DNA from 2 places in the Terrabacter sp. FW104-15G4B genome. Region 1 is predicted to be linked to the other one. Evidence: riboswitches for the same ligand, from Rfam matches in the RefSeq annotation. Region 1 holds a riboswitch; the other holds the start of a gene.
What was found. Region 1 has a riboswitch for cyclic di-AMP ahead of AC3WRT_RS02595 (transglycosylase family protein). Riboswitches for the same ligand answer to the same signal wherever they lie in the genome.

Region 2: linked by a shared signal. The riboswitch ahead of AC3WRT_RS18480 (CHAP domain-containing protein) and the one ahead of AC3WRT_RS02595 (transglycosylase family protein) in region 1 are both predicted to bind cyclic di-AMP.

Annotation. Positions count from the first base shown of each region.
Region 1 is NZ_JBYTCI010000002.1:159,347-165,089, forward strand. It holds gene AC3WRT_RS02580 (dihydrofolate reductase family protein) at 1-563, opposite strand, end outside; gene AC3WRT_RS02585 (pyridoxamine 5'-phosphate oxidase family protein) at 803-1,258, opposite strand; tRNA gene AC3WRT_RS02590 (tRNA-Thr) at 1,633-1,705, opposite strand; gene AC3WRT_RS02595 (transglycosylase family protein) at 1,858-2,544, opposite strand; cyclic di-AMP (ydaO/yuaA leader) riboswitch at 2,548-2,737, opposite strand; gene AC3WRT_RS02600 (serine/threonine-protein kinase) at 3,056-4,837, opposite strand; gene AC3WRT_RS02605 (CBS domain-containing protein) at 4,937-5,368, opposite strand; partial or broken gene AC3WRT_RS02610 (hypothetical protein) at 5,484-5,743, shown strand, end outside.
Region 2 is NZ_JBYTCI010000035.1:172-5,914, forward strand. It holds gene AC3WRT_RS18475 (alkene reductase) at 1-902, opposite strand, end outside; gene AC3WRT_RS18480 (CHAP domain-containing protein) at 1,123-2,034, opposite strand; cyclic di-AMP (ydaO/yuaA leader) riboswitch at 2,040-2,228, opposite strand; gene AC3WRT_RS18485 (iron chaperone) at 2,497-2,871, opposite strand; gene AC3WRT_RS18490 (alpha/beta hydrolase) at 3,062-3,739, opposite strand; gene AC3WRT_RS18495 (zinc-dependent alcohol dehydrogenase family protein) at 3,950-4,966, opposite strand; gene AC3WRT_RS18500 (pirin family protein) at 5,093-5,743, opposite strand, start outside.

The sequences.
Region 1 (5,743 bases):
GCGGGGTGCCGGACCGCGTGGCGCACGTAGACCACGCCGTTGTCGAATCGTCGGTGGTCAAGCAGTTCGAGGTCGAGCCGCACGCCTCGGGGCAGCGCCGGCTTGCCGCCGCCGACCAGGACCGGGCACAGCAGCAGCACGCACTCGTCGACGAGGCCGTGCCGGAAGGCCTCGGCGGCGATCCCCGCGCCTCCGATGCTCAGGTTCGAGGCGGAGGTCTCCTTGAGCCGCCGTACCGCCTCGGGTTCGAACTGCCGCTCGATCCTCGTGCGCGCGGTCGACACGTCGGTAAGCGAGGTGGAGTAGACGACCTTGTCGGCGTCACGCCAGATCTCGGCGTACTCGCGGACCACGGGGGGCTCGTCCGTCAGCCAGTCGTCGCTCTCCCAGACACGCATCATCTCGTACATGCGTCGCCCGTAGAGCGACGTGCCGACGTGCCGCTCGTGCTCGTTCCAGAACGCGTGCACCTCCTCGTCCGGCACGGACCAGTCGAACGAACCCGTCTCGTCCTCGAGGAAACCGTCGAGCGAGACGTTGGCCGCGTATATCAACTTGCCCATGGAGCCCTCCGCCCAGACGCGAGCAACTTGCGACGTCACACAGGCACAGTCAACAGCATCGACTTGCGGATCGATGAGCCCACCGCGAAGAGAAGGTGCAAAGTGGCCACCGTCGACGGAAGGTGATCTGTACCGTCGCCGGCTCATGCCGCCGAGCGAGCGCGTTGTCGTCCCTGACATGCGGACATGGATGACCACGCAGACTGGCCGAGCGACGCTCGCTGTGGCAGAGCCTTCGTTCAGGCGCTCGCGGCCGCCTCCATCGCGCGCTCGACCGCGCTCGGGAAACGAGTCTCGAAGTCGAGCACGCCCACCCAGTCGGGCGTGACGAAGATCCGGGTCATGTGGGCCGTGATTGCCCGCAGGTTGCCCAACCATGCCTGCGCCGGCTCCTCAGCGAGGCTGCGTATGCACATGGCCTCGTACTCGGGCGCCAGCCCGTCGACGGTGTCCATCCGGATAGACCCACGGATCTGCAGCACCTTGTAGGGCATCTCGTCCGTGTCGAGCGACACTGCGACTCGGGCGCCATCGCGTAAGGCCTTCATCTTCGGTGAGTCCGGGGGTGTGCCGAAGACAATCTCCTTCCCGGTCCAGTGGAACCAGATGGGCACGACGCGTGGAGTCCCGTCCGTCCACTGGTAGGCCAGCCGTGCGGGCCGCGGAGACTGGAGCAGCCGCTGCGCGGCCGCCAGACGTCAGTGCAGATCCCCTCTTCCCGGTAGGACTCGCGCAGCGCTGCTGCGTCGACCTCCTCCCCGCGCTGGAGACGTCGACCACGCTCTGTCCGCTTTCTGCCGCGCTCCGGCGGGCGTCCAAGCGGCGAGCTGGCAGGACCAGTGCCGAAAACACAAGTCGTCCGCGCGCTTTGGTACGTCGTGATTTCGTGCGATCGATGTGCGATTAGGCAGCGGATGCAGGTAAGGAGAGCGGCCACCGTGCGAGGCCTGCGGCCGCGTTCCTGCAGGTCAGAGGCTGTTCTCGGCCGTCGCCACCACCTGTTGTCACTTAACAGGTGGTCTGTGAGACCCCACAGGACCCGGGCTCACTTGTGTACCAAGCGAATACGAGCTGGCGAGGGGACTCGAACCCCTAACCGCCTGTTTACAAGACAGGTGCGCTACCAATTGCGCCACGCCAGCGGGCCCCCGGCACGAGCGTCGAGGACGGGCGAAAGCGTAACCGAGCCCGGCGGCATCCGCCCAACCCGGCAGAGCCGGGAACGAGGAGGACGGCCCCGCGCGAGTCCAGGGGTTGGTCGCGCGAGGCCGTCCGGCTCAGTTCTGCCAGAGACTCAGGGCAGACGCAGAGTCTGGCCGACGAAGATGAGGTTCGGGTTGGTGACCCGGGCTCCGTTGGCCTTCCAGAGGGCCTTCCAGCCGCCGGCCACGTGGTAGCGAGCCGCCAGCTCGCCGAGGGTGTCACCCTTGCGGACCGTGATCGCGGCTCCCTTGGCGGTGTTGCGTGCCGTGGTGCGTGCCGTGGACGTCCTGGTGGGCTTCGCGGTCGGCTTGGCCGCGTAGGTCTTCTTCTTGTCGACCTTCTTGGTCGTGAGCGGCTTGCGGGCCGTCGAGCGAGACACCGGGGCTGCGGTGGCGCCGCCGTTGGAGCGCGTCAGGCCGGCACGCTGTGAGCACACGGGCCAGGCGCCCGGACCCTGCGAGGCGAGCACGCGCTGGGCAATGGCGATCTGCTCGCCCCTGGAGGCGAGGTCAGCGCGCGGCGCGTAGGCCGAACCGCCGTAGCCGCGCCAGGTGCTCTGCACGAACTGCAGGCCCCCGTAGAAGCCGTTGCCGGTGTTGATGTGCCAGTTGCCGCTCGACTCACACTGTGCGACGCGGTCCCAGACCGAGGAGGCCTTGGCCGAGCCTGCGGTGGCGATGCCGCCGACGATGGTTGCGGCTCCAGCGATTCCGACTCCGGCGATGCGCTGCTTGGTCGAGATCTTCTTCGCCGCGGCATGCTTGGACAGGTAGTGCATGGGAGTTCCTTCCTGACGTGCGCCTGCGGGGTTAGCTGTCGGGTTGGGACGTCAGGTGCCCCGTCGCGGATGCGACTTCACCCCAAGGCCAGGTCTCGTCCTCTTTGGACATGCGCTACAACACACATGCACTCACTGGCCACACTGGGTCCCCCGTCCTCGCCCGGCCCACGGGTGTGGGCTACTTCCCTGGCTGGCGAGGCTCGGCGCGCTCAGGGAACGGATTCAATGGGTGTCCATGTGAAATTGTGGTGCGTTCGTGTGGAGCCGGACGCGACGAAGCGACCCGGGAGTCAGAAGCTCATCTCCCGTTCGACCCGAAAGTCGAGGCCGCCGAGCACAGACGGTACGTGACACTTCAACCCTGCACAAGGCATGTCGAGATACTTCTGTGATGTTTTTTTCCGCCGCCATCCGGCTGGATGCGCTATAGCACACATGCGCCGCACAGTCCCGTCACACGTCTCGGACAGCAGTCACGGGGGGCTACCCGCCCCCGCCCGGGAGGGTGTCAGTCCCCGAATGGGTTGGAGCTGAAGGGATTCCACGTGAAGCTCGCCCCGTGCTGCAGCGCGACGAGCGCTGCCGCGACCCCGCAGACGGTGAGCAGCCCGGCCACGAGCTGGGTCCCCAGGCCGGCTGGGACGACACGCCGCGCGATCGAGCGCGACCCCCGCCGCAGCGAGGCGCCGCCGGGTCCCCACCACAACATGAGCAGACCGACGGCCCCACCGACGGCCAGCGTGACCGGCGCTCCCGGACCGAGCTGCGAGCCATTCGTGCCGGCAAGGAGCAGGGCCGTGGCGAAGACAGCGGCCAGAGCGACCGCGACGGGCAGCAGCATCCCCACGGCGGTCGCGATGATGCCGACGACGAGGTGCCAGGGGCTCGAGACCACGGCGAACGGCACGTCGCTGCGTCGCCGTCCGTAGTCGTAGCGGCGCAGCACGAGCGCCGTCACGGAGCGGTCCGTGGCGCGTGCGAGCGCCGACAGCACGACGAGCACGACGAGGGCGATGCCGGGCCACGCCGTCAAGGCGCCGACCCACGCCACCGCCACCGCGGCGAGCAGCCCCGTGCGCATCGGCAGCCCGATGCGGGGGTCGCCCTCGCGCTGGGCCTGCTCGTGCTCCTCCTCGTCCCAGTCGTGCTCGTCCCACGCCTGGTCGTCCCATCCCTGGTCGTATGCCGTAGGGCCGGGTGCCGGCTCCCGGCGCACGCTCGTTGGTGGCGCCCACCGCGTCGGCTCGTCGACGGGTGAGCGCACGGGGAGCTGCGCGACGCGCGGGGGAAGAGCGGGCGGCATGACGGCGGTGCCGCCGTTCTGCACGACCTGCGTGTCTCCCGGCGCGGCGGCGGCGCGGCCGTCGTCCCAGGGGCCGCCACCGGGGGCGGGGACCGTCGCGGCCCGCCCTGCGGCGTAGGCCTCGAGCGCCCCGATCACGTCGTCGGCGTGCGGCCGCTGGCGCGGGTCGGGCGACAGCGAGGCCCGTAGCAGCGGGACGAGCCGCGGGTCCACGCCGTCGAGGTCGACGTCGCCGGCGCGAACGCGGGTGAGCACGGCATCCATGCGAGCGCGCCCGAACGGCGGGCGTCCGGACGCGGCATACGTGATCGTCGCGGCCCACCCCCACCAGTCCGTGGCGTCGGTGATCGACGCCCCCTCGACGAGCTCGGGCGAGAGGTAGCCGGGTGTGCCCATGACGAGCCCGCCCACGGTGTGGCGCACGTCATCCTGCAGGTGCGCGATGCCGAAGTCGATCAGGACGGGCTCGCCGTCCTCGATCAGCACGTTGCCGGGCTTGATGTCGCGGTGGACCACCCCGCACGCGTGGATCGACCGGATCGCCTCCGCGACGCCGCGCGCCAGGCGCAACAGGTCTGCCGGAGGCAGCGGGCCGCGCTCCTCGACGACCTCGTCGAGGGCGGGTCCGGGCACGTAGCGCGTCACGATGTAGGGACGGGGGGCCATGACGTCGGCGTCGATGACGCTCGCCACCCGCGCGTCCCGGATGCGCGAGAGCGTGTCGACCTCGCGTGCGAGTCGCTGGCGCGCCTCGGCGTCATGGGCCACGTGAGCGCGCAGCACCTTGATCGCCACCGCCCGCCCCCTGGGGTCCAGGGCCAGGTGGACGACGCCCATCCCGCCCTCACCGATCTCCTCGATGAGGCGGTAGGGACCGATGCGCTGGTCGGTGCCGAGGGCCGGAGCTGCGGGCCCTGACGGGACCCTGCCCGTGCGCGCGCCCGAAGGCGGGCTCGGCACCCGCGCGGTCCGGTCGTACGCAGTCATTCCCCTACGGTAAGCGACCGGGCGCCCGAGCCATGAACCCTGCGGCAGCGTGCCGCGGAGTGTCCGGTTTCCTCCCGGTCACCGGGATGTCCGTGACGTTCAGTGGCTGATGTAGTCGCGCAGCTGGTCGCGCTCCGACTGCAGCTCGGAGAGCCGGTGCTTGACGATGTCGCCGATGGACACGATGGCGGCGAGCCGGCCCTCGGCGTCGACGATCGGCACGTGCCGTACCCGCAGCTCGGTCATGGTGGCGGCGAGGTCGGCGATGTTGTCGTCCGTCGTGCCCGTCGTGACCTCGCCCGTCATGATTCGCGACACGGGGCCGTCGAGGACGCCCGGCCCATGGCTGTGCAGGTGGCGCACGACGTCGCGCTCGCTCACGATGCCCTCGACGGACGAGCCGTCCGTGCTGACGACGACCGCACCGATGCGATGCTCCGCCAGCAGGGCGAGCAGGTTCGAGACGGTCTCCCCGGGCTCCACGGTGATGACCTCGCTGCCCTTGTGGCGCAGCACGTCAGAAACCTTCACGGCGACTCCTTCACCTCGAGCGATGCCTCTCCCGGCGGCCCACTCACTCCGCCACAGAGGCCATGACTCGACCCTAGAGCGGGACCGGACGGGCCGCCAGCATTCGGTCGTTAGAGTGAGTCGACCCGCGTCACGTCGCATCCCCGTCCCGGCGACCGGGGTACGAAGCACGGCGACACCACCCCCGAGTCCAGGAGTTGATCGCGTGCCGGCAGCCCGGCAGAGCTACGACCTCGTCATCGCCGCGAACCGCCTGCCCGTCGACAAGGTGGTCACCGACGACGGTGAGGTGGAGTGGCGCCGCAGCCCGGGCGGGCTGGTCACGGCCATGGAGTCCGTCATGCGCAGCCAGCCGGGCGCGTGGGTGGGCTGGGC
Region 2 (5,743 bases), on a different contig from region 1:
TCCTCGACGTCGGCCAGCTCGGTCACCTTGCCGAAGCCGGTGTTGAGGATGACCGGGCCGCCGAAGCGCTTGCGCACGTCGCGGACGATGTCGGACTCCGGGTCGCCGAGGATGCTGAGGTAGGCCAGGCCGAGCGGCGCGATGCCCTCGACGAGCGACTCGTACGTCGCGGCGGTGTCGGCCTCGTCCTCCTCCAACACGCCCTGGATGTTGTGCGCCGGCGAGATGCGGATGCCGACGCGGTCGGCGCCGATCGCCTCGGCCACGGCCTTGGTGATCTCGACGGTGAGGCGCGCGCGGTTCTCGGGCGAGCCGCCGTAGGCATCGGTGCGCTGGTTGCTCGACGGGGCGAGGAACTGGTGCGGCAGGTAGCCGTTCGCGGCGTGGATCTCGACACCGTCGAGCCCGGCGGCGATGGCCTGGCGAGACGCGTGGACGAACTCCGCCACGAGCGCGGGGATCGCCTCGGTCTCGAGGGCGCGCGGGACGGCATACGCCTGCTGGCCGCTCGCGGTCACGATCTCGCCGGGCGCGGCGATGGCGCTCGGGGCGACGCTCTCGAGCCCACCCTTGTTGTCCGGGTGCGCGACGCGCCCGGCGTGCATGAGCTGGACGACGACGTGTCCGCCGCCCGCGTGCACCGCGTCGGCGACGAGGCGCCAGCCGGTGACCTGCTCGTCGGAGTGGATGCCGGGGGTGTCGAGGTAGCCCTGGCCGACGGCGCTCGGCTGGGTGCCCTCGGTGATGATCAGGCCGGCGCTCGCGCGCTGGCCGTAGTACTGCGCGTTGAGCTCGGTCGGCGCCTGGCCCTCACCCGCGCGGTTGCGCGTCAGCGGTGCCATGACGAAGCGCTGGGGGAGGTCCCAGCGGCCGATACGGATGCTCTCGAAAGCCGTGCTCACAGGCCTGCTCCTGAAGTGTGGGGACTGTCGGATCTGTCGGGGCCGCCACCGAGGCGGTGGAGACTTCAACTACCTGGGCGACAAGGAGCAGGAGCGGCCGATCATTCCCATGTGCCCGCAGTGTGGGCGATGTCGCAGGAAGGACCGGGCAGGTACGCCGGAGGGGGGGATGCCCGAAGGCATCCTCCCCTCTCGAAGCCGCGTCAGCGAGCGGCTCGGCTCACGGAGCGTAGATGAACGACATGCCGCCGCTCAGGGTGACCGTGCGGGTGTTGTAGTTGTAGGCGCCCGCCATCGCGTTCATCTCGATGATCGACACCTTGTTGCCGTTGACGGCCGTCACCCAGGCGACGTGCCCCACGCTGGAGGAGCCGGCGACGCCGGGCTGCATGACGATGATGGAGCGCGTACGCGGCGTGGAGCTCACGGTGTAGCCCGCGGACCGCGCGCCCGAGGCCCAGACCATCGCGTTGCCGGTCCAGCCGCCCGGGTAGTAGCCCTCGGACTGGTACCACTTGTTGAGGGCGCCCCAGGTGCACTGGCCGGCGGTGGCCCAGTTGGACGAGGCGCGCATGCCGGACGAGGCGCTCGGAACGGACGCGTTGCTGCGCGACTTGGTCGCCGACGTGCTCGTCGTCAGCGTCTTGCGGGTGACGTCGCGCGAGGCGCGGGTGGCCGCAGCCTTGCGGTCGGCCAGGGTCTTGCTGGCGGCGACAGCCTTGCTGGCGGCGACGGCCTTGGCCTCGGCGCGCTCCTGCTCGACCTGCACGTCCTTGATGACCTGCGGCTTCGGCGTGGCGACGCGCTGCGCGGCGACCTGCTGGGCGGCGGGAGCGTAGCCGATCTTCGACAGCGCCGTCGAAGCGGCCGGAGCCGCTGGGGTCGCGGTCGCCGGGCCGACGGCGGCGGGAGCCGCCCCGACACCAGCAGCGGCGACTCCGGCCGGGGCCTGGGACAGGGTGTCGGCGCTCGCCGAGCTGGCGAAGGTGGCGACGAGGCCACCGGTTGCTGCGACGACCGCTCCCGCCTTGATGGCCGGCTGAGCCGACTCACTGGCGATGAGCTTGAGTTCGATGAGTGGGTTGTAGCGGCCTGGCGCACGGTGGCGACCGCGAATGGTCTCGTTGTTCACGCTGTTGAACCTCTCCGCGCCTACGAAGTTAGCTGTCGGGTTCGGGCGGAAAGGTGCCCGGTCCTCACCCACCTCACGAACGAGTCGTGTCGGCGGGCGAGATCTTCACCCCAAGGACGTCCGAAGTCGTTACGCCGGACGCCCGGAGAAACTCGTGGTTCCTCCGCTCCCGTCACAAGGTTTGCTCTCTCTCGTCAGGCGGTGACGGGACTAGGCGGTCCACCTCACGAGAGCCCGACCAGGTGGCCGGGCTTCCGGAAGAGTAGACGAGCCAACTGGCAAAAGTCACGCCACGGTAACGGCGACGCGCCGTAACAAGGCTTTGACGTCCGTTTTGACCGCCTTTACGAGCGCATGACCGGTGCGGGGTGTGACGCGGTTCACATCCAAACCGCGAGCGGAGCCCTCGTGCCTCGGGTAGCCCGGCCCCGTCTCGGTGCCTGCGCCTCGACGTCCTGGGGCTCAGCTCTCGGACTTCTCCGACACGGCGGCGCGCCGCTCGAGGCACAGGTGGGTGATCTGGGTGACCAGCTCGAGGGGCACGGGGCGGGTGATCGGGAAGCGCACGGTGTCCTTGGCGCGGCGGTAGGGCGCGATCGCCTCCTCGAAGTCCGCGTCGCCGGTCGGCACGGGATAGAGGCCGACGTGGTTCTTCCAGCCGGCGTAGTAGATCAGCGGCTTGCCGTCGACCGTGAACGTCGCCATGCCGTAGCTGATCTTCTCGCCGGCGTGCGGGGCAGCCTGGCTGATCGTGCGTCGGACCCCTGCGAGCTGGGTTCGCGTCTCCTCGGGGTAGGAGGCGATGTAGTCATCGACGGACGCAAATCTCGGGGCCAATCCTGGTCCTCACTTCAGTTCCGGACCGGTCGTTGGAGGGGTCATCCCGACCCTATTGCGCAAAACGGACGCGCGCAAAACAAGTTCTCACTCACTGACCAGACCGTCAGAAATGTGCGTACCGTGCCGTTTCGGGTGCGGCTCGACGCAGGAGCTCCCCGACGTCGGTGTGTTGGGCGGCGCGCAGCGGTCAGACGTCGACCCACCGCTCGCCGTCGAGCACCCGCGCGAGAACACCGTGCGGGCGGCGGCCGAGCAGCGTCGCGGTCGCGAAGTCGGCGGCCAGGCCGTCGAAGACTGCGTGCCGGCCCACCATCGCGTGCTTGCCGCCCTTGACGGTGACGTAGCCGACCTGATCGGCGGTCCTGGTCAGGTCCCGAGCGACCGCGGCGGAGTTCGCGGGTCTCGCGACCCGGTCATCGTCGCCGTGGACCACGAGCACCCGGCGCCCGCCCACGTCGAGGCGCCCCTCGGTCGGGTAGACCCACGGGTTGAGCGCCACGGCGCTGAAGACCGGCTCCTCCGCGGCCGCGAGCAGGGCCGCTCGTCCGCCGAGCGAGTGCCCCACGAGGCAGACCCGCAGGTCCGGGCCGAACCGCTCGGCGACCAGGCCGAGTGCCCAGCGCACGTCGTCGACCGGGGTGTGGTGGGCGTCCCAGCCTCGCGTCGAGTTGAGCAGCCGCAGGACGGCCAGCTCGCCCCTTCCGGCGCGGGCGATGCGGTGCGCGATCGGCACCATCCGCAGCACCGACAGCTGGGCCGGGCTCACCCGCATCGGCTCACGTCTGGCCCCGCCACCGTGGAGCACGAGGGCGACGCCCCTGGGCTCCCTCGGCGCGGCCGTGTCGATGAGCCGGGCGTCCGTCACGTGGTGCTCCGTCGTCGAGGGGCCGAGAGTGGTCAGCCGAGGGGGTCGGACGCATGCCGTGTGCCCGGTCACTGCCCCACCGTTCACCGCTCCCACCGTCGAGAGGCCACGAACCGGGGGCCCGCTCGTGACGGTAGCCCTTCGGAGCGGGCGCCCGAACGGTTTGGTCAAACGGCATACGCGATCAGCCGACGCCGGACGAGTGGTGGGTCAGGGGCGCAGGAGGACCTTGATCGCGCGGCGCTCGTCCATGGCCTTGTAGCCCTCGGCGACCTCGTCGAGCGGGAGGGTGAGGTCGAAGACCTTGCCCGGGTCGATGCGGCCGTCGAGGACACGTTCCAGCAGGTCGGGCAGATAGGTGCGCACCGGGGCCATGCCGCCGGCGAGGCCGACGTTGCGGACGAACATCTGCCGGACGGGCAGCTCGACGCCGTGCGGGGCGCCGACGAAGCCGACGGTCGAGCCGGGGCGGCCGATGCGGAAGGCCGTCTTCATCGACTGGTCGGTGCCGACGCACTCGAGCACCGAGTCGGCTCCGACGCCGTCGGTCAGCTCCAGGATCGCCTCGACGCCGGCGTCGTCACGCTCGGCGACGACGTGCGTGGCGCCGAACTCGCGGGCGAGCGCCTGGCGCGGCTCGTGCCGCGACATCGCGACGATGCGCTCGGCCCCGAGCTCCCTGGCGGCGATGACCCCGCAGAGGCCGACCGCGCCGTCGCCGACGACGACGGCGGTCCCGCCGGGACGCACCCGTGAGGAGACGGCCGCGTGCCAGCCCGTCGCCATGACGTCGGCCAGAGTCAGCAGCGACGGGATGAGGGCGTCGTCGGGCATGCCATCGGTCTTGACGAGGCTGCCGTCGGCCTGGGTGGCGCGGACCAGCTCGGCCTGGCCGCTCTCGGTCCAGCCCTGGTGGTCGCAGACCGAGGTCATGCCGGCTCGGCAGTGCGGGCAGGTGTTGTCGCAGTGGACGAACGGGATGACGACGAAGTCGCCCTGCCTGAACTCGCGGACGTCTCCGCCGACCGCCTCGACGACGCCGACGGCCTCGTGACCGATCGTCGAGCCCTCGGTGATCGGGTTGGCGCCGCGGTAGGGCCACAGGTCGGAGCCGCAGATGCAGCCGGCGACGACGCGCACGACGGCGTCGGTCGGCTCCTCGATGGTGGGGTCGGGGACGTCGGAGAGGCGGATGTCACCCGGGGCATGGATCGTCGTGGCACGCATGCGCCCATCCTTCTCCCGCCACCGTGCGGGCTCAAACCGGCGGTGGGGAAGTGCCCACTCGACCGTGGGGAAGTGCCCACTCGACGGGATTTGGCACGTCGAGTGGGCACTTTCCTTCGTAGCCGGTCAGCCGCGGGAGCGCAGGCGCAGGTTGGGCAGCTCGGGCGCGGGGAGGGTGTGTCTCCAGGCCTCGGGGAAGGTGCCGTACCGGGAGCCAAGCTCCGCGGCGGCGTACGACCCCTGCTCGCGCAGCGTGCGCTCGCGCTGCCAGTCCTCGCGGAAGGCGACGACCTCGTCGTGGCTGCGGCCGATGAAGTTCCACCACATGACGATCTGCTCGCCGAAGGGCGCGCCGCCGAGCACGAGGAAGCGTGCCGGCTCGTCCACGCCGGCCCGGACGGTGATCCGCTCGGTCCCGATGGCGTGGAAGGCGATCTCGCCCGGCTTGGCCGTCGCGTCACCGACCGTGAGGACGCCCGTGTCGCAAAGCAGTCCGTGCTCATGTCCGGGGTCGACGTCGATGGTGAGCGAGGCGCCGGCCTCGAGCGTCACCTCGGCGCCGACGAGGTCGGAGAACATCGTCACGGGCGAGCGCTGCCCGAAGAGCGAGCCGAGGAAGACGAGGACCCGGGCCCCTTGGACCTCGGTGACCGGCGGCGCGTAGTGCTCGAAGCCCGGCGCGGTGAAGCGGTCCGCCTCGGGCAGCGCCACCCACAGCTGGGCGCCGTGGAGCACCGTGGTGCCGGACGTGGAGTACTCCGAGTGGGCGATGCCCGC